DNA from 4 places in the Pseudoalteromonas rubra genome. Region 4 is predicted to be linked to each of the others. Evidence: predicted binding sites of a transcription regulator. Region 4 holds the regulator's gene; each other region holds the start of a gene.
The links. The regulator sigma-54, encoded in region 4, starts transcription at its own class of promoters, with help from an activator protein. The targets are predictions, from matches to a motif close to GTTGGCACGNNNNTNGNNT.
Positions count from the first base shown of each region.

Region 1 (4,323 bases), 900 kb from region 4:
TCTGTTGCAGGCTCACTTTTGCATTTTTCTTCTCGAGCACATCCGCAAAGTCGTATTCTACCGCTCTTAAAAAGTGTAACAGGGCCCAGGTAGCACCGCGGGATTCATAAAATACATCATCAATCTTCCACCATGATGTTTTCACTTCATGATGATTCGCCGCATAAGTTGCCTGATTGGCTGCACTGTCACCTGCCAGGTCAGTGTTCAGCCTGTCCTGACCGACACTGGCGCTCAATCTCTGACTTAAACTCCCCATCCGCTTTTCAGCTTCTTTTAGCCAGCCTCTTAGATTATCCGCACGGGCATAAAACTGACTACTTTGATCGGTCGGGTTGGAAATTTGCAGCAGGTAATCATTTAGGTGAGCAATACCAGTGCGATACTCCCCTTCTGCACTGGGCCATAACCACGCTGTTGAACTAATATTAAATTGCGGCTGGGCTTTTTTTAGGCTGGGGTGCTCCGTCGATTGCGATTGAGAGCGACTAAAGTCTTTACGCATAGACAGGGCCATGTCGCGCACCATTTCAAGCGCACCATATTCCCATGCAGGCATATTATCCATCATCACACTCGGTGGTAATACGTCATTAGACAAATAACCACCGGGTTTATCGAGTAAAGTTTGCGAGACTGTGATTAAGGTATGTGTCGTCACATATCCTGTCACCAATTCGGTGTTCGATTGCTCTGCATGACGTTTAGCACTGCCGACCACATCGAACTGTTCGGGCTCAACACTCCAGTAAACTGCGAGACCATACCCCAATAGCAATACTGCGATCAGGCCAGCCCAAATCTTACCCATGTGATTGTGTGTGTTGTGATCCATCAATACTCCTAGTGATGCTGATGTCCATTTTTCGCGTTATGCATCTGCGCTTTAAGCGACACCACTTCAATCAAGCCATAGACGCGATTGCCATCAGCAAAATATAGTGTAAGTTTACGATTTTCGCCTACTTTTAATGGTTTTGTCGGCTCAAAGGCCATCAGATGATAGCCACCGGGCTTAAACTCAACTTGACTGTTGGGCGCAATCTCCAGTTTTTCTATCTTTTGCATGCGCATCATGCCATTAACATGTGCATGTTCGTGAACCTCCACTCGCCCAAGCCCTTCAATTTCAGCTTTGAGAAGCGTCACCGCTTGTTGGCTGTTATTGGCAAGTGTGAAATAGCCGGCAGTGGAGCTGGCCATGGGCAAAAAGTCACGCAGCGTAGCGTGTGTCAGTTGCACTACGCCCTGCTCGGCGTGCGCATGGTGATGAGATTCGCCATGCGTGTGGTCCGGATGTGCCTGTGACATCCAAGGCAATGAACACAGCATAAAAAAGGCTAAATTTTTGATCATAAGCGCTTTCCTTGTTGAGTATAGTCCGTTTACTATACCACATTGCCCTTAGTTTAACGCGCTTTCATCACCATTTCTTTACAGCCGTACAGTGTTCGTAAAGGGGCTGCTCCCTAATGCAGCCCCTCCGGCCAGACGCCTTAACACAGCGCCTGCTTATCGCTCACCAACCAGCCGATTGCAACCAGGAACAATAACGGAATGGCAATGAGAACAGAGTTAAATAGTAATGCTAACACTAGCCCAATGAGCACAACTAATATCACGCCAAGCAACCCTATACTCAGCAATGCCAGTAAGGCAAAAACGGCGATCATCGCGACAAACAGGCTAAGCATTTCAATCCCGACCCAACTTACATCCAAAACCATCTCTGGCACACTGAACCAGGCCAATGGAGAGGACACCCAGGAAAAAGCCGATAACACAACCAAGCCAATCAGTAAGATCAATGCCGCTTTCATAATGCCTCCTAAGTACGCTCCGACAGCACTACCCAGGCGATAAAATACGCCATCACAACTAACACAGGTGCTTTCAGTGCTAATAACACCGTGATTAGGCGAACCAGCCAGGTTGGCATATCCAGTCTGTTTGCCAGCTTGCTACATACCCCACCGAGCTTTTTACGAGGCGGTTGTGAGCGTGTCGTATGGTAATAAGTGTCATGTTCTGTCATCAGAGTTCTCCTCATTGCTGCTACACCGGGTGCCCTTCGGCGACCGATAGTGCCAATACCTAAGCCGGTTGATTTCTTTGTTTCAATTCAGCCAACGCCTTGTCGACCTGCTCTTCCCGAGCCAGGCTTTCCAATGCCTGCCATTGTGCTTGCTCCTTACTTACCAAGTCATAGCTGTCCACTTCAGCTTCTACTCGCTCAACTTTGCGCTCCAGATGCTCAAAGCGAGTTAACGCTGCTGCTATCGACTGCTGACTGGCCACGCTGCGCGCTTTCAGCTGCGTGGTGGCAGTGTGCTCTCGCCGAGCCAGCTGCGCCTCTTTTTGTCGCAATTGATGTATTTTTTCGCTCAGCGAGCGTGCATCCTGCGCCAACTTGTCGTGGATCTGTTGCAGCTGTGTTGCTTCTTCTTCAATGTGTTGCAGCGTCTGCTGGCATGCCTGCTTTTCCATCAGTGCTGCCCGGGCCAAATCTTCGCGGTCTTTTTGCAAAGCATACTCAGCCTGCTGCTGCCACTGCTCAACTTTTTTATTCACCACTTGCTCACGGCGTACCAGCGCTTTTTGTTCACAGATCACCTGTACCACAGTGCTGCGGCACTCAGTCAGTGCCACTTCTAGCTGAGTCAGTATCTGACGCTGGTTCTTTTCAGGATCATCCGCTTTGTCGAGCAACGCATTGAACTCGGCTTTGATTAAATCTTCAATTCGATCGATTAAGGCCATGACAGGCTCCTTGAGTAAGCTAATGTTGATTAACTTATTCCAAGGTTTATGCCAAAAACAAACAATAATTTAAAATCAATGACTTAAGGTTTTAATTTGAGAAAAGAAGAAAAAAGAAAGGAAGGGTATTTGGTCAAAAAAGCATATAATTAGCTTTTTTGACCAAAATAAGAACTATAGTTCAGGAACAAAGGTCAGCGCCTTTTCCATGACACTGATATCGGCGCTTTTACCGTGACCATTTTCCGACAAATGACGACGGAAGCCACGTGCACCGGGCTGATTTTGGAAAATCCCCAGCATATGGCGCGCAATGTGCCAAAAGTTAGCCCCCTTTGACATCTCTGCTTCAATATAGTCGTACATACTACGAACTACCTGATGACGAGTCTGGGTAAACGCAGGTGCACCATACAGAGCACTGTCAACCTCAGCGAGCATAAAGGGGTTGCTATAGGCTTCTCGGCCTATCATCACGCCATCCAGGTGTGCCAAGTGGTGCTGACACTCTTCAATGGTTTTAACGCCACCATTGATGCTGATGTGCAGATCCGAATAATCCTGCTTCAATTTGTACACGCGCGGGTAATCCAGCGGCGGAATTTCCCGGTTTTCCTTGGGACTCAGACCCTGCAGCCAGGCTTTACGGGCATGGATAATAAAATCATCACAGCCGGCTCTCTTTGAGGCCTCAATCAGGCGGGTCAAAAATTCATAGGAATCCTGCTCATCAATACCAATCCGAGTTTTTACCGTTACCGGGATAGAGACTTCGCTTTTCATCGCCGCAACACACTCAGCGACCAGCTCAGGCTCTGCCATCAAACAAGCACCAAAGCGACCATTTTGTACTCTGTCTGATGGACAGCCCACGTTGAGGTTTACTTCGTTGTAGCCGTATTGTTCGGCGCGTTTAGCACATTCAGCCAGCGCTTTGGGATCGGAGCCACCGAGCTGCAGTGCCACTGGCATTTCATGCTCACCAAAGTGCAAATAATCGCCTTTGCCAAAGATGATAGCACCGGTGGTGATCATTTCGGTATACAGTACCGCATGCTTAGTCAGTTTACGGTGAAAGGTCCGGCAATGACGGTCCGTCCAATCCAACATCGGTGCAACGGAGAAGCGGCGAAACGCTGAATCAACTGTCTTTACTGGGCTGGCGCCTGTTTTATCTGTGTTTGTCATACTACCTCTGAAACGCCCAATTACACGGCTCCAAACCGCTACCTGCGTCAATAACCTAACCACATCCCAGCCCATGCTCTGCAAATAAGGCGTCGCTTGTGGTTATCAAAATAGATAAGGAGCGAATTATACACGCTGTTGCGGGGAGTTTCATCCAGCGATAATGCAGTGAAAGGAGAGAGCGGCCAAAACAGGCCGCTTACTGAGGCTTACCCTTCATATCCGTTCGGGTTTTGGCTTTGCCAGCGCCAGGTGTCCTGCATCATTTCATCGATGCCGCGCTCTGCTCGCCAACCCAGCTCATTGAATGCTTTTTCGGGTGCCGCATAGCAGGCCGCGATGTCACCATCACGACGCGGTTTGATTTCATAGTTC
Region 1 is NZ_CP013611.1:2,317,097-2,321,419, forward strand. It holds gene AT705_RS10230 (DUF2333 family protein) at 1-835, opposite strand, end outside; gene AT705_RS10235 (copper chaperone PCu(A)C) at 844-1,356, opposite strand; gene AT705_RS10240 (hypothetical protein) at 1,497-1,820, opposite strand; gene AT705_RS10245 (PspC domain-containing protein) at 1,829-2,035, opposite strand; gene AT705_RS10250 (PspA/IM30 family protein) at 2,095-2,760, opposite strand; gene dusA (tRNA dihydrouridine(20/20a) synthase DusA) at 2,935-3,948, opposite strand; gene galE (UDP-glucose 4-epimerase GalE) at 4,158-4,323, opposite strand, start outside.
Region 1: a site for sigma-54 is predicted at 2,798-2,816, ahead of AT705_RS10250 (PspA/IM30 family protein). Genes of this name have one in related genera too.

Region 2 (4,323 bases), 740 kb from region 4:
CAAGACATGATCAGTAATGTGAAATACATTAATGACCAAACACCTGTTGCGGTATCGAGCTTTGTCTTTTTAGATGAAGACTTTAATCATGCGACTTTGCTGGGTAATCAGATTGCTGAAAGTTTCATACACGAGCTGCATAATTTTGGTGTGCCGGTCATTGACTTTAAAACAACGGATTTTATGCGAGTCACCAAACATGGTGATTTCATTTTCAGCCGTGATTTTTTAGAGCTGTCTGATGAGCTGCCGTTTAAATACGTGCTGGCAGGCACGCTGTCGCATCACCAGGGCGGGATCTTAGTCAACGCCCGGATAGTGGGCATGCAAAGCAAAATGGTGGTTGGTACAGCACAAGGGTTTTTGCCTCAGTCAGTGGTGAATGCGCTGAGAGACGGTGCGATCCACGACGGGATCCGGTTACAAAGAGCGGGTGAGTGATCATGAAAACACGCATTCTGAGTGGCTTAACGCTGTCGGTCGTGATGTTGAGTGGCTGTCAGATGATGGGCAAGCAACCTGCCTCGTCAACAGTAACGACCACTGCCATGACACCTAAAGTGGCAAAATTTCGTGAAATAGAAGTGCTTTACGAGGCGTTGGAAGAACAGGCGCCTGAAGCTGAGCATCCGGTTGATCCGGGGTTTGTGAGTGAGCGGCATCGTAAACAGGTCGCCAACTATGCATCTCAGATAGCGCTGGAGTTATCCGACTCTTTGCTGGGCGTACACCCACATTCGGTGGCGGTGACGAGCTTTGTAAGCTTTGATGATACGCTGCGAAGCAGCAACCAGTTGGGTAATCAGCTGTCAGAAAACCTGATCCATGCTTTTCAGAAGCTCGGCTATGCGGCACTGGATTTTAAGTCGCAGCAACAGATCCAGGTCACGCGCAGCGGTGATTTCGTTTTTTCACGGGATAACAGAGCTTTACCGGGTAAACCAGACCCCAGTCATGTGCTCTCTGGCACGATGATCTATCGTGATCGGGGTGTTGAGGTCAATGCGCGTTTGCTGGACTTTGAAAGCCGTCTCGTGGTTGCCAGTTGCATGGTGACTATTCCTTACTTTGTGCTGGATTCAGGCGCAACCGCGGCCAGATAATCTCAACCCGGCAGGGCGTGTACCGCGTCACTGCCAGCCTCACTACTCATAAAAGCGTATTTAATTTTTATTAAGAATCAATCGGTTGACCAATAAGCTGAAAAGGCTTACTATTTTGACACCGCGCTGTGGCCTCTTAGTTAAATGGATATAACAGTCCCCTCCTAAGGGATAGTTGCAGGTTCGATTCCTGCAGGGGCCGCCACGTTATAGTTGACGAAACTATACGTCTGTTTACAGCGCAAAATCTTCCTGTTTTTGTACCATGACTTCCACCAAATCATTGATCTGAATATTATTCAGCGGGCGTTTTGAGATATTTTCGGCGATCGCATTTTGTGCATTCACTTGAGTGACACGCACCTGATTGAGTGTTTTGATACTCTGTGCAAAAAACTGGTTGGTCGCGCTTTGCATATCCCGGCGATGAGAAATCGTCAGCAACTGGCCTATCTCAATACCATGGTTGCTGCCCAGATTGATGACCAGCTTGCCCTGCTCACGATGTAAAATTTTGCCTCTGCTGGGCAGACAGGACAGGGCTGAGTCCAGATCCTGGGCCACGCTGTTAAAAACGCTCTGGATCTGTTTAGCATAATTGGTACGCCAGAAGGTGTCGCTATAGACGTCAACAATCTTGGTCTTTTCGTAAGGCCAGACGCCACTGACGGCATAGTGTTTTTGCCACACTTTATCCCGGGTAAGGGCATCGAATGCGACAAAATCGATTTTAAAGCTGCGCACGTATTCCTCATCCTGCCAGAATGCGTAATCGTCATTCATTTGTTCCCCGGCAGCGACGTCTGTGATCTGGCTCATCAGCACATATTGACTATTGCTTAGCGTGGTCAAAGAGTCGATCAGTTGTTCATCATATTCAAAGCGTTGAGTGAAAAAGGGGCGGGCGTTGATCGCATGATCCAGATAAGGAATGGGTTTCACGGTCAGTTTGCGTTGTGCCAGGGTATGATAAAGTCGTTCGCTGGTGGCCTTGGCAATGTCAAAAATTTGACCCAGGCGTGCCTGATGAGGCTGAATGAGCTGGCTTTGCGTGATCGTCACTTGTTTCGCAACGGCGGCTTGTGTGCACTGTTCCAGCTTGGGGAAGATATCCAGGTGCAAAGTCACACTGACGATACCATCTTGTTTTTGTTCGGATACCAGATTGATTTGCTGGATCTCGCCATGACTTTTAATCTTGATCTGATCTTGTGTTAACACCCCGTCAGCCAGTGTCTGGACACTGGATACGGTTGCTCCGGAGAAGATCAGTGCTTGCGTAATGGCATCCTGTACGGCTTCTTGTCGTGCTTCGGCCATGTCTTCGGTGTGGGCATTGGCATAGCCTGTGACTTCAAACCACTCTGCACTGGCCCCAAAACTGGCGGTGGCCAGTAACACACTCATAATACGCGACAATTTCATGACTTATTACCGAACTGATTGCAAATCTCTGTTCTAACTCAGCAAGTCCCGTGCCAATGGTGTTGGCAAGGTTTGTGCATACAGATTGCTTACTTGATGATATGGCCAATGGGCCACACAGAGGAGTTACCCCTATGAATCAGTTTAGAGCGCTTTGGCATCAACGGGTAGTCAGCCTGGTCAAGTCCTGTGCTGTTGCAACGGTACTGGGGCTGGCAGGATGTAGCTCTATCATAGATAAACATGTGGAATACAGTTATGTGAAGCCCGACTCTTACCCGGTCCTCAAAGCAGTCGGCTATGCCCCTTTAAGTTCACAGCCAGGCAGCAGTGAGAGCGAAAAAATGCTGATGGCCATTAAGGTATCAAAACTGGAAGCTTACCGTGAGTTGGCCGAGCAGGTGTATGGTCACAGATTAAGTGCCAGTACGACGGTACAGGGGGCTGTGGCGCAAAATGATGGATTACGCAGCCAGGTGCAGGGTCTTATTCGTGGCGCTAAGGTTATGAAGAGCTATGCGGTTGGGGATATTTACACCACTGAGCTGGAGCTGGATATGAAGCGTGTTTACGATTTGTATATTGGTGAGGTTAAGCCACGCAAGGTGGAACGGGTAACGTATTACTGAGCGCAGCTTAGTCAATAAAACCGGCAAATTATGTCCTTTGCTTTCAGTGTGCCTTCAATTTATACTGTTTAAATATACACACTGCCTCAGCGCGGCTGAGGTGAATGGTCAGGTCAATAGGAGGTTTGTCGGTGCTGGATCCGAGAAATGAAGCTCAAAAAGTGCTTAGTCGTTTATGGTGTGACAGCCAGTTTCCGGTTGATCCTGTTACTATCTGTAAGTCACTTGGGCTGGAAGTTGTTGAGATGGCGCTGCCGGATAAAGTGTCCGGGGCGTTGATCAAAGAAGCCGGCGTCGATCCTGTTATTGTGCTGCATCAGGACGATCATTTAAATCGTAAGCGGTTTAGCTGTGCCCATGAGCTGGGTCATTATATTTCTCGCATCGAGTCTGACAACACAGATAAAGAATACGAATATATCGACCTCAGAGGTCCGAGCGCGTCAACCGGCGAAGACGAGGAAGAAGTGTTTGCCAACCAGTTTGCTGCAAACTTGCTGATGCCCAATGAAGAAGTGAAACGGTTGCACCGTAAGAAAGTTGCTCATTTTGAGATGGCCATTCATTTTGGTGTGTCCGTTGAAGCACTCAAATATAAGCTCAATGCGCTGGAGCTGTTGTAATGGCACAAAGCAGGGAAGCGCAAAAGGCAGAGCAGTCATCGTTTGCTGCGCAAATTAAGCATAACTTCAAAGAAAACAAGTTCACCAATGTGGACCCCATGCAAGTTCAGAAGGTCAAAGATGCAGAGTCAGATCGAGGCCTGAAGCAGAAATATGCCTGGTGGTTTATCGGGATTTTGGTTGTTCAGTTATTCATTATGAATTTAGTGTTGGTGCTGGTTGGTATGGATAAATTGCACTTTGAGGAGTGGACGCTTAACTTATATATGGCAGGGACTCTGGCCGAAGTGTTTGGCGTGATCCTAGTGATTACAAAAAACTTGTTTCCCACAAAGGCTTAGCCCGACCAAACTGATCAGGCTTTGAGGTTTTTAACCAACTCACCCATGTTAGACACCACACTGCCATCCTGACCATAGGTCATTGAAGTTGGCGCACCAATCAAAATGTCTTTAAGTTCACGCACTGTAAGTTGTGCCTGATGCGCCGCCTGTGCGTTTACGTCATTTTGTTTCTTACAGTGATACAATAACGCTTTAACCT
Region 2 is NZ_CP013611.1:3,957,274-3,961,596, forward strand. It holds gene AT705_RS17040 (FlgO family outer membrane protein) at 1-441, shown strand, start outside; gene AT705_RS17045 (FlgO family outer membrane protein) at 444-1,103, shown strand; tRNA gene AT705_RS17050 (tRNA-Arg) at 1,234-1,308, shown strand; gene AT705_RS17055 (flagellar assembly protein T N-terminal domain-containing protein) at 1,338-2,510, opposite strand; gene AT705_RS17060 (LPP20 family lipoprotein) at 2,663-3,157, shown strand; gene AT705_RS17065 (ImmA/IrrE family metallo-endopeptidase) at 3,289-3,780, shown strand; gene AT705_RS17070 (hypothetical protein) at 3,780-4,121, shown strand; gene flgN (flagellar protein FlgN) at 4,136-4,323, opposite strand, start outside.
Region 2: a site for sigma-54 is predicted at 2,568-2,586, ahead of AT705_RS17055 (flagellar assembly protein T N-terminal domain-containing protein). Genes of this name have one in related genera too.

Region 3 (4,323 bases), 1.1 Mb from region 4:
GGGCTGCCAGTGCTTCGTAAGCCGCACCATTGGTTTTGGCCTGATTGGCCACAACACCAATTTCCGTTACCAGTCCGGCGTACGCTTCATTAAAGGTTTTCAGGTTATCTGCGGTTGCAGTCGTCACCACATTCTGACGCACCAGCTCCGCGCTTTGTAACTTACTGAGCTCAAGACCATTACGGTTATCATCAAAACCACCGGTATTAAACTCAATGGTAAATGTATCGCCTGTCGCCGGCGTTCCTTCAATATTGAAGTCGAAGCCATAACTGGCATAGGCGCCACCCGCTTGGGCAAGTAGGTTTTCCGCTGGCGGGGTAATAGTAAAAGTATTGGTACCATTGCCATCAACGATCTGATATTCATTGGCGTTTGCCGTTTTGGTCAGTGTGATTGTGCCATTGGTCAGGCTCGGTGGCGCCGCTGTAAAGTTACTCGTGGCAGGATCTGTGTCGGTGACAGAGCCTACAGAAATGGTTGCCGTACTCACATTACTAGCCGCTGTCTCCGTCCGTATTGGCGAAGCCAGTGCCAGACTCTCAGGTCGATCTGTTGCAAGCTGTAAATTACCCGCAGTACCCGAGTTAAGCTTAACCAGGAAGCTGTCCCCCACATTGGCGGTGCCTGTCAGGTTCATTTGCAAACCAAACATATCGACACCTGCCGCAACGGAGTTTGAATCTATCACCCCGGCAATCACGTTCGCGGTGACGGGCGTTCCCTGAACATTGCCCTTACTGTCTACCGCTGCAATTTCGACGGTATTTGCTGCGGTATAAGTCACTCTGAAATCCGTCGCTGGTACTTCTTTACCTTTGCCAGGCTCAACCGTAGCCGTTAACTGTGCGGCACTGGTATTGCTTGCATACGGATAGCCACCGACTGTTGGTAGTGTGAATATGTTACCGCCAAGATTACCATCCAGGTCCATACCCAACTGGTTTTGTTGGTTAAAAGCATCAGCAAGCGAAAGTCCAATTTGGCCGAGCTGCGTCTGTGCTGGTACCAGGATGTCATCACGAAATGCCATCAGGCCGCCAATCTTACCTCTGAGACTGACATGATCTACCTCTAACGCCACGGCGGCACCATCAGTAACATCCAGCGTCAGTGCTTTATGGTTCGGATCGGGGTCACCATCCATTGAGAAGAGATTAAAACTGCCATTTTCCATGACCAGAGACTGCCCGGAGCCAAGAAAAACGAGTTTTTCACCATTCCTGCCATCCAGGGTCTCGATGTCTACCAGTTCAGCCAGATCTCTGATGGCCTGATCTCGTTGATTCAGCAAAGAACTGCCACTGCCATCGCTGTTATTACCATTGAGCGCCGCAACTTGGGTATTCATATCACTGATCTTCTGGATCAGGTTATTGGCTTCATCTGAATAAATCGACAATTGCTCATTTACAATATTGCTCTGATCAAACACGATACCGGATAATCGGTCCATCTGATCAATTAAGTTCTGGGCATCCGTCAAAAACAGGGATCGCGCAACCGTTGAGGAAGGTAAATTCATCGCTTCCTGCATATTATTGAACAACGAGTTGATGCTCTGATTCAGGTTATTAGACTCTTCACCAAACAAGGTATCAACCCGCGTGGCTTCCGTCACAAACTGTTCGTAGTAAGCCTCACTCGAAAGATCCCGATTAAGCTGCTTCTGAGCAAACTCGTTGAGTAGGCGAACGGTTTCTCCACGTCCCACCTGGTTATTGACCATAGTGGTGTGTTCAGTCCGCTCACGAACATAACCTTTGGTATTCAGGTTTGCGATGTTTTTACTGGTCGTCTGGAGTAATTCAGAGCTGGCTCTAACCCCGGATGTACCAATATTCATAAGATTAAATGACATCTTAATTTACTCCCTGATGCACTGACGCTGACAACATGGACTGAAATTCTCCTCTGTCCAACACACGTTTAATTTTTTCTGCATAATCTGGATCGGTTGCATACCCTGCCTGTTGCAGGGCATCCAGGTATTGGTCCGGATTGTCTGTCTTAGTTAAGGCCTCTTGATAACGAGGATTGGATTGCAGGAAATCGACATAATCATTGATGCTATCTTTCAGCGAATCATACGCTCTGAAGTTCGCCTGCTTTTTCACTGGCAAACCTTGCTCAAACTCCAGCGTCATTTTACTGGCACTGTCGCCATGCCAGCGCTTATCGGCTTTTATGTTAAACAGGTTTAAACTGCTTTCACCGTCCTGGCGCGCAATGATGTGCTTGCCCCAGCCTGTTTCCAGTGCCGCCTGAGCAACCATCACTGCTGGATTCAGGCCAATCTTGGCAGCTGCTGACTTAGCATGCTCCCAGAGCTGACTAACAAAAGACTCAGGATCATCGAATTGCACCTCTTTGGATGCACTTTCAGTCACTTCAGGCTGTTGCTCTGCTTTGCGCTGCCCGGCTTCACCATTCGCTATCCGATCGCTTTGCAGCTCCGCGCCGGTGCGCAGCACAGAACTGGGCATATACCCATCCCGATTAGGCGACAATTGCTGCACAATCAGATCAGCAAGACCCAGACTCCCCTCGCTGGAGAGTTGCATAGACATCTGCTGATCATGCATGTCACGATAAAATTTGACGCTGCTGGAATTAAATGGACTATCTTTATCCTCCAGAACCTCATTGGCCTTTCGCATGCTGGACAACATCATCTGAGTGAAAATTGACTCGAACTGCTGAGCCGCTTTGCGCAACACTTCTTCAGAGGCATTGGCGTCTCCGGTACTTTTCAGTGCGTCCTGTCTTAACGAGTTCAGATCTGTTAAGTCATAGAAACTTTGGTTGCGAGTCGGATCAGTATTCATTGCTCGAAATCACATCAATATACATAACCAATTACAATGCAATTATTGAGCCAAAAAAAAGCCCCATAAAATGGGGCTAACTAATTGATTATAAAATAAGCATCAAATGACGACTAATTGACCATGTATTGCGCCAGCTTCTTTCAGCGCCTCAAGTATCGCCATCAAATCGCCAGGGGCAGCACCCACTGCATTGATTGCACGGACCAAATCATCCAGGCTTGAACCGGGGTCAAATACAAACGCCCGCGAATCGTCCTGGTCAACATCGACAATGCTTTGACGTGTCACTACAGTTTCACCTTCTGTCAAAGGCTGTGGCTGAGACACATTCATTTGTTCAGCAATGGTCACCGTCAATCCACCATGCGTAATCGCAGCTGGCTGCAGTTTCACTTCTTTGCCAATAACAATGGTACCTGTGCGTGAGTTAACGATAATCTTGGCTGACGTATCTGCTGGCGTGAACTCCAGGTTTTCCAGAGTCGACAAATAAGCAACACGCTGAGAAGGATCGCGAGGTGCAATGACTCGCACAGAAGCAGCATCCATAGCTTGCGCACTTTGTGGGCCAACCAGATCATTAATTGTATCGGCCAAACGCTTAGCGGTTGTAAAGTCGGGCCGATTCAGATTAAAAGTGATGTGATCTCCCTGAGTGAACGGGCTTCTGACTGCACGTTCAACTGTACCACCATTTGGAATACGACCAACCGTTGGCGTGTTAATGACGACCCGGCTGCCGTCTAGCCCCTCGGCACCCAAACCACCCACAATCATGCTGCCCTGAGCGATCGCATACACATTGCCATCCACACCTTTAAGGAAAGTTTGCAGCAAAGTCCCGCCACGCAAACTGCCTGCACTACCGATAGATGACACAGTGACGTCAATAGTTTGACCAGGTTTCACAAAGGCTGGTAACTCTGCGTGAACAGCCACTGCTGCCACATTCTTAATTTTCGGCTTAAGGTTTGCCGGCATGGTAATGCCAAAGCTGTTTAACATGCCCTTGAAGCTTTGCTCTGTAAAGCGAGTTTGCTCCCCTGTACCCGGTAAGCCCACTACCAGACCATAACCAACTAGTTGGTTTGAACGAACTCCCTCAACCATAGTCACGTCTTTGATACGCTCTGCTTGCGCAAACTGGCTGCCGATAAGTGCCATGGTTAGCACGAGCACATTAAATAATTTCATAGTTTGCTTCCTCAAAATGGCATAATGGCGCTCATAAAGAACTTAGTCAGCCAACCTGCACTCTGCACTTCCTGCGTATCGCCTTTACCTGAGTACTGAATACGCGCATTAGCAATACGATTTGACTCTACCGTATTATCGGCATTCACATCCTGCGGTCTGACGAGTCCTTCGAGACGAATAAACTCTTCTCCAGTATTCAGTGTCAGCCACTTTTCACCTCGGATCACCAGATTACCATTTGGCAAAACCCGCATCACGTTAACTGAGATATTACCAATCAGGCTGTTTGACTGAT
Region 3 is NZ_CP013611.1:4,316,387-4,320,709, reverse strand. It holds gene flgK (flagellar hook-associated protein FlgK) at 1-1,861, opposite strand, end outside; gene flgJ (flagellar assembly peptidoglycan hydrolase FlgJ) at 1,863-2,828, opposite strand; gene AT705_RS18485 (flagellar basal body P-ring protein FlgI) at 2,931-4,025, opposite strand; gene flgH (flagellar basal body L-ring protein FlgH) at 4,037-4,323, opposite strand, start outside.
Region 3: a site for sigma-54 is predicted at 2,865-2,883, ahead of flgJ (flagellar assembly peptidoglycan hydrolase FlgJ). Genes of this name have one in related genera too.

Region 4 (4,323 bases):
GATCACGAGATTGCCTATATTGGCGATGATGCACCCGACTTACCTGTGATGCTCAAAGTCGGTCTGTCTGTGGCCGTGCAAGACGCTCACCCTATGGTAGTCCGCGCAGCCGATTACAAAACGCTGTTACCCGGCGGGTTTGGTGCTGTTCGAGAGCTGACTGACTTACTGTTGCTCTGCCAAGGCAAATCATTGGGTTATGAAGGCAGTAGCGTATGACCGTACTTCGCGCCTTATTGCTCGTTGTATTCAGCCTCACCATGTTATGGCTGTGGTATCCCTATTTAACACAATCGAGCCAGGTCGCGCCGCGCTCAGAAGAAGTGTTGGCCAAGCCAGATTATGTCGCTATCGATCTGAAGCAAACCAATTACGCAGAAAATGGACAGCTCAGTTATCAGATTACCGCAGACAGAATGGAACTCTATCAGGAGCTGGGGTTTAGCCACTTTACTGCGCCTATCTTTACACTGCACAACGATCAACAAAACTGGCAACTCAAAGCCAATGAAGCCACCTTATATGGTAACAATACCCTGATCTTGGAGGGTAAAGTACAAGCAACAAACCTGACGGCCGATGCCATGATAAAGCACATCAACGCCGATCACGTGCAAGTCGATATTAACGAAAAGCACATGCGCTCTGAACACCCGGTAGAAATTACCGGCCCAAACTTAACGATTTCAGGGAAAGGCTTAGTGGCCGATCTCAACACAGAAATCATTGAACTCATCAACCACACTGAAACAATTTATTATGAGCAATAAATTAACCTGTTCCCTGATCTTACTGTGCACTTTAAGTGCATTTCATCCTGCAGCTTATGCAGAAAATACAGCGGCTGATCAGGTCATTATCAGTTCGGGCACACAGCTGGCCCAGTTGCAAACCAATATTGGCGTGTTCGAAGAAAACGTCGAAATCATTCACGGTGACCGAAAAATTCTGGCCGATCGCCTCGAAGTACACCGCCGGGAAGAGCTGGGTAAAAATAAGCAACTGCTGGTTGCAACAGGCAGTCCGGCCATATTTCAGGAACACCAAGCGGATGGTACGTTATTGAAGGCCAGCGCCAAAGAAGTGCGCTATGATGTCGCAAATCGCATGCTCACCATCAAAGGCGGTGCTGAGATCAGTCAGGCAGGACAAAAAATCAGCGCGCAAACCATCGTTTATGATATGGAAAAGAAGCTGATCAGCGCACAGCGCGGGGAACAAGAGCAGAACCGCGTGAGAACCATTCTGTTACCTGAAAAAGAGAACCCCCAACAACCACAAGAGAAGGGTAATCCGTGAGTAAATTAACCGCCACCGCACTGGCCAAAAGTTATAAGGGCAGACAGGTTGTTAAAAACGTTGAGTTAAGTGTTGAAGCTGGCAGTATTGTTGGCCTCCTTGGCCCGAATGGCGCAGGTAAAACCACCACTTTTTATATGATTGTCGGCTTGGTGCCCAGCGATAAGGGCAGCATACACATTGACGAACAAGACATTACCTTATTACCAATGCACAGCCGGGCAAGACTTGGTATTGGTTACCTGCCACAAGAGTCCTCTATTTTTCGCAAGCTGACCGTCTATCAGAACCTGATGGCCATTTTAGAAACCCGTAAAGAGCTGAATAAAGAACAACGAGAAGTCATCCTCAATGAACTGTTAGATGAGTTTAATATCCAGCATATTCGCGACAGCCAAGGTATGGCTCTATCGGGCGGTGAACGACGCCGGGTAGAAATTGCCCGTGCCCTTGCGGCTGATCCAAAATTTATCTTATTAGATGAGCCTTTCGCTGGCGTTGATCCCATTTCAGTGTTAGATATAAAGAAAATTATAGAGCACCTGAAAAACCGTGGGATAGGCGTACTGATCACCGACCACAACGTGCGTGAAACGCTGGACGTCTGTGAGAAAGCTTATATAGTGTCACATGGTGAACTGATAGCAGCAGGCACCCCGGAACATGTTCTGGCCGATCAAACTGTGCGGGATGTCTACCTAGGTGAGCAATTCAGGCTATAGTTATAAAATTAGAAGTAAATAACAAAAAGGATTGTTAGAGATACATGAGGCAATCGCTACAGCTGCGCATGGGGCAGCAACTGACAATGACACCACAACTGCAGCAGGCTATTCGTCTGTTACAGTTGAGTACGCTAGATCTCCAACAAGAAATCCAAGAAGCGCTTGATAGCAACCCTTTGTTGGAAGTGGAAGAAGGTGAGTCTGAATCACAAGACAATGAAACTCAGTCCAAGTCGGATTCCGATTTGGAACAACCTACAACGAGTGACAACGACAGCTATGAAGAGGCGGCTGTCAGCGACTACGAACAAGACAGCGATGCTGCACTGAACAAAGACACCGTCAGCGACGATTTGGCAATGGACGTAACCTGGGACGAGTACATCAGTGCAGCCCCGGCAAGCAGTTCAGGCCCAATGCCGGAAGACGAAACCATTTACCAGGGTAAAACCACTGAAACATTGCAAGAGTACCTGATGTGGCAGCTGGAACTGACGCCTTTTAGTCCAACAGACAGAGCCATTGCCCTTGCAATTGTAGAAGCGGTTGACGATGCAGGCCTATTGACCATCAGCTGTGAAGACATCGTCGAAAGCATAAATCAAGACAACGATGAAGAGCCGATTGAGCAGGATGAAGTAGAAGCCGTACTGAAACGGATCCAATTATTTGATCCTGTAGGGATTGCGGCACGCAGCCTGCAAGAATGCCTGTGCATTCAGCTCAACCAGTTTGACCCAAACACCCCCTGGCTTGCACAGACCAAAGAAATCCTGACTGAGCACATCGAGCTGTTAGCCAGCCGGGATTACCGCACTTTGATGAAAAAAACCAAACTCAAAGAAGCGGATCTGAAAGAAGTAATGACCCTGATCCACGGCCTAAACCCAAAGCCCGCCGCCAGCATAGTGCAGGAAGAAGCTGACTATGTGATCCCGGATGTGTCGGTTAAAAAAGTGAAAGGCCGCTGGGTTGTTGAACTCAATCCCGATTCAATGCCAAAAATTAGAGTGAATGACCACTACGCTGCGATGTCCCGTTCAGTCAAGTCGAGCACAGACAGTCAGTTTATTCGTTCACACCTGCAAGAGGCAAAATGGTTCATCAAGAGCCTGGAAAGCCGCAATGAAACTTTATTAAAAGTTACTAATTGCATTGTGCAACAACAACAGGCATTCTTTGAACATGGCCCCGAGGCAATGAAGCCGATGGTACTGAATGATGTGGCCGAAATGGTCGACATGCATGAGTCCACGATTTCACGTGTAACAACGCAAAAGTATATGCACACGCCACGCGGTATCTATGAGTTGAAGTATTTCTTCTCAAGCCATGTCAGCACTGAAAACGGAGGAGAATGCTCTTCGACTGCAATCAGAGCATTGATCAAAAAGCTAATTGCCGCGGAAAACACTGCTAAGCCATTGAGTGACAGCAAGATTGCGGATGTATTGGCAGATCAAGGGATCAAAGTGGCTAGACGTACAATTGCCAAATACCGAGAGTCTTTGGCTATCCCACCGTCCAATCAGCGTAAAAGCCTGATTTAGACGTAACTACAGAAGGAAAATGCTTATGCAACTAAATTTAACTGGTCGACATGTAGAAATCACCGATTCGTTAAGAGACTATGTAACAAACAAGTTTGCGAAGCTAGAAAGGCACTTTGATCACATCAATAATGTGCATGTTATCCTAGATGTCGAAAAGCTCATCCAAAAAGCAGAAGCCACATTACATGTGAACGGGGGAGAAATTTTTGCCTCAACCGAACACCGGGATATGTATGCCGCAATAGACGGACTTATCGATAAGCTTGATCGCCAGGTGATCAAGCACAAAGAGAAGCTAACTCGACACTAATCATGAAACTAAGCTCATTGATTTCACAGGACTGCAGCAAAGCTGCGGTCCTTTTTAATAGTAAGAAACGTATTTTAGAGTACATCAGTGAGTTGGCTCACAGCCAGCTTCCAGACAGTAATGCCCATGATATCCTTGATGCACTATTGAGCCGCGAAAAACTCGGGAGTACGGGGATAGGAAAAGGGATCGCACTGCCCCATGGCCGCATGTCAGGCATAGATAAAGTGGTTGCTATGCTGCTTGTTAATCAGCAAGGCATTGCCTTTGATGCCATTGACAATCAACCCGTCGACATTTTTGTGGCACTCATCGTACCCGAGGGAGAAAATCAACAACATTTGCAGACCTTAGCAACGATCGCTGATAAACTTAAGAACAAGGTGTTTTGTAAACGTATCAGACAAGCTCACAATGATCAGGAGTTATTCTCGAT
Region 4 is NZ_CP013611.1:3,218,085-3,222,407, reverse strand. It holds gene kdsC (3-deoxy-manno-octulosonate-8-phosphatase KdsC) at 1-219, shown strand, start outside; gene lptC (LPS export ABC transporter periplasmic protein LptC) at 216-770, shown strand; gene lptA (lipopolysaccharide transport periplasmic protein LptA) at 760-1,299, shown strand; gene lptB (LPS export ABC transporter ATP-binding protein) at 1,296-2,021, shown strand; gene AT705_RS14025 (RNA polymerase factor sigma-54) at 2,066-3,574, shown strand; gene hpf (ribosome hibernation promoting factor) at 3,600-3,887, shown strand; gene AT705_RS14015 (PTS sugar transporter subunit IIA) at 3,890-4,323, shown strand, end outside.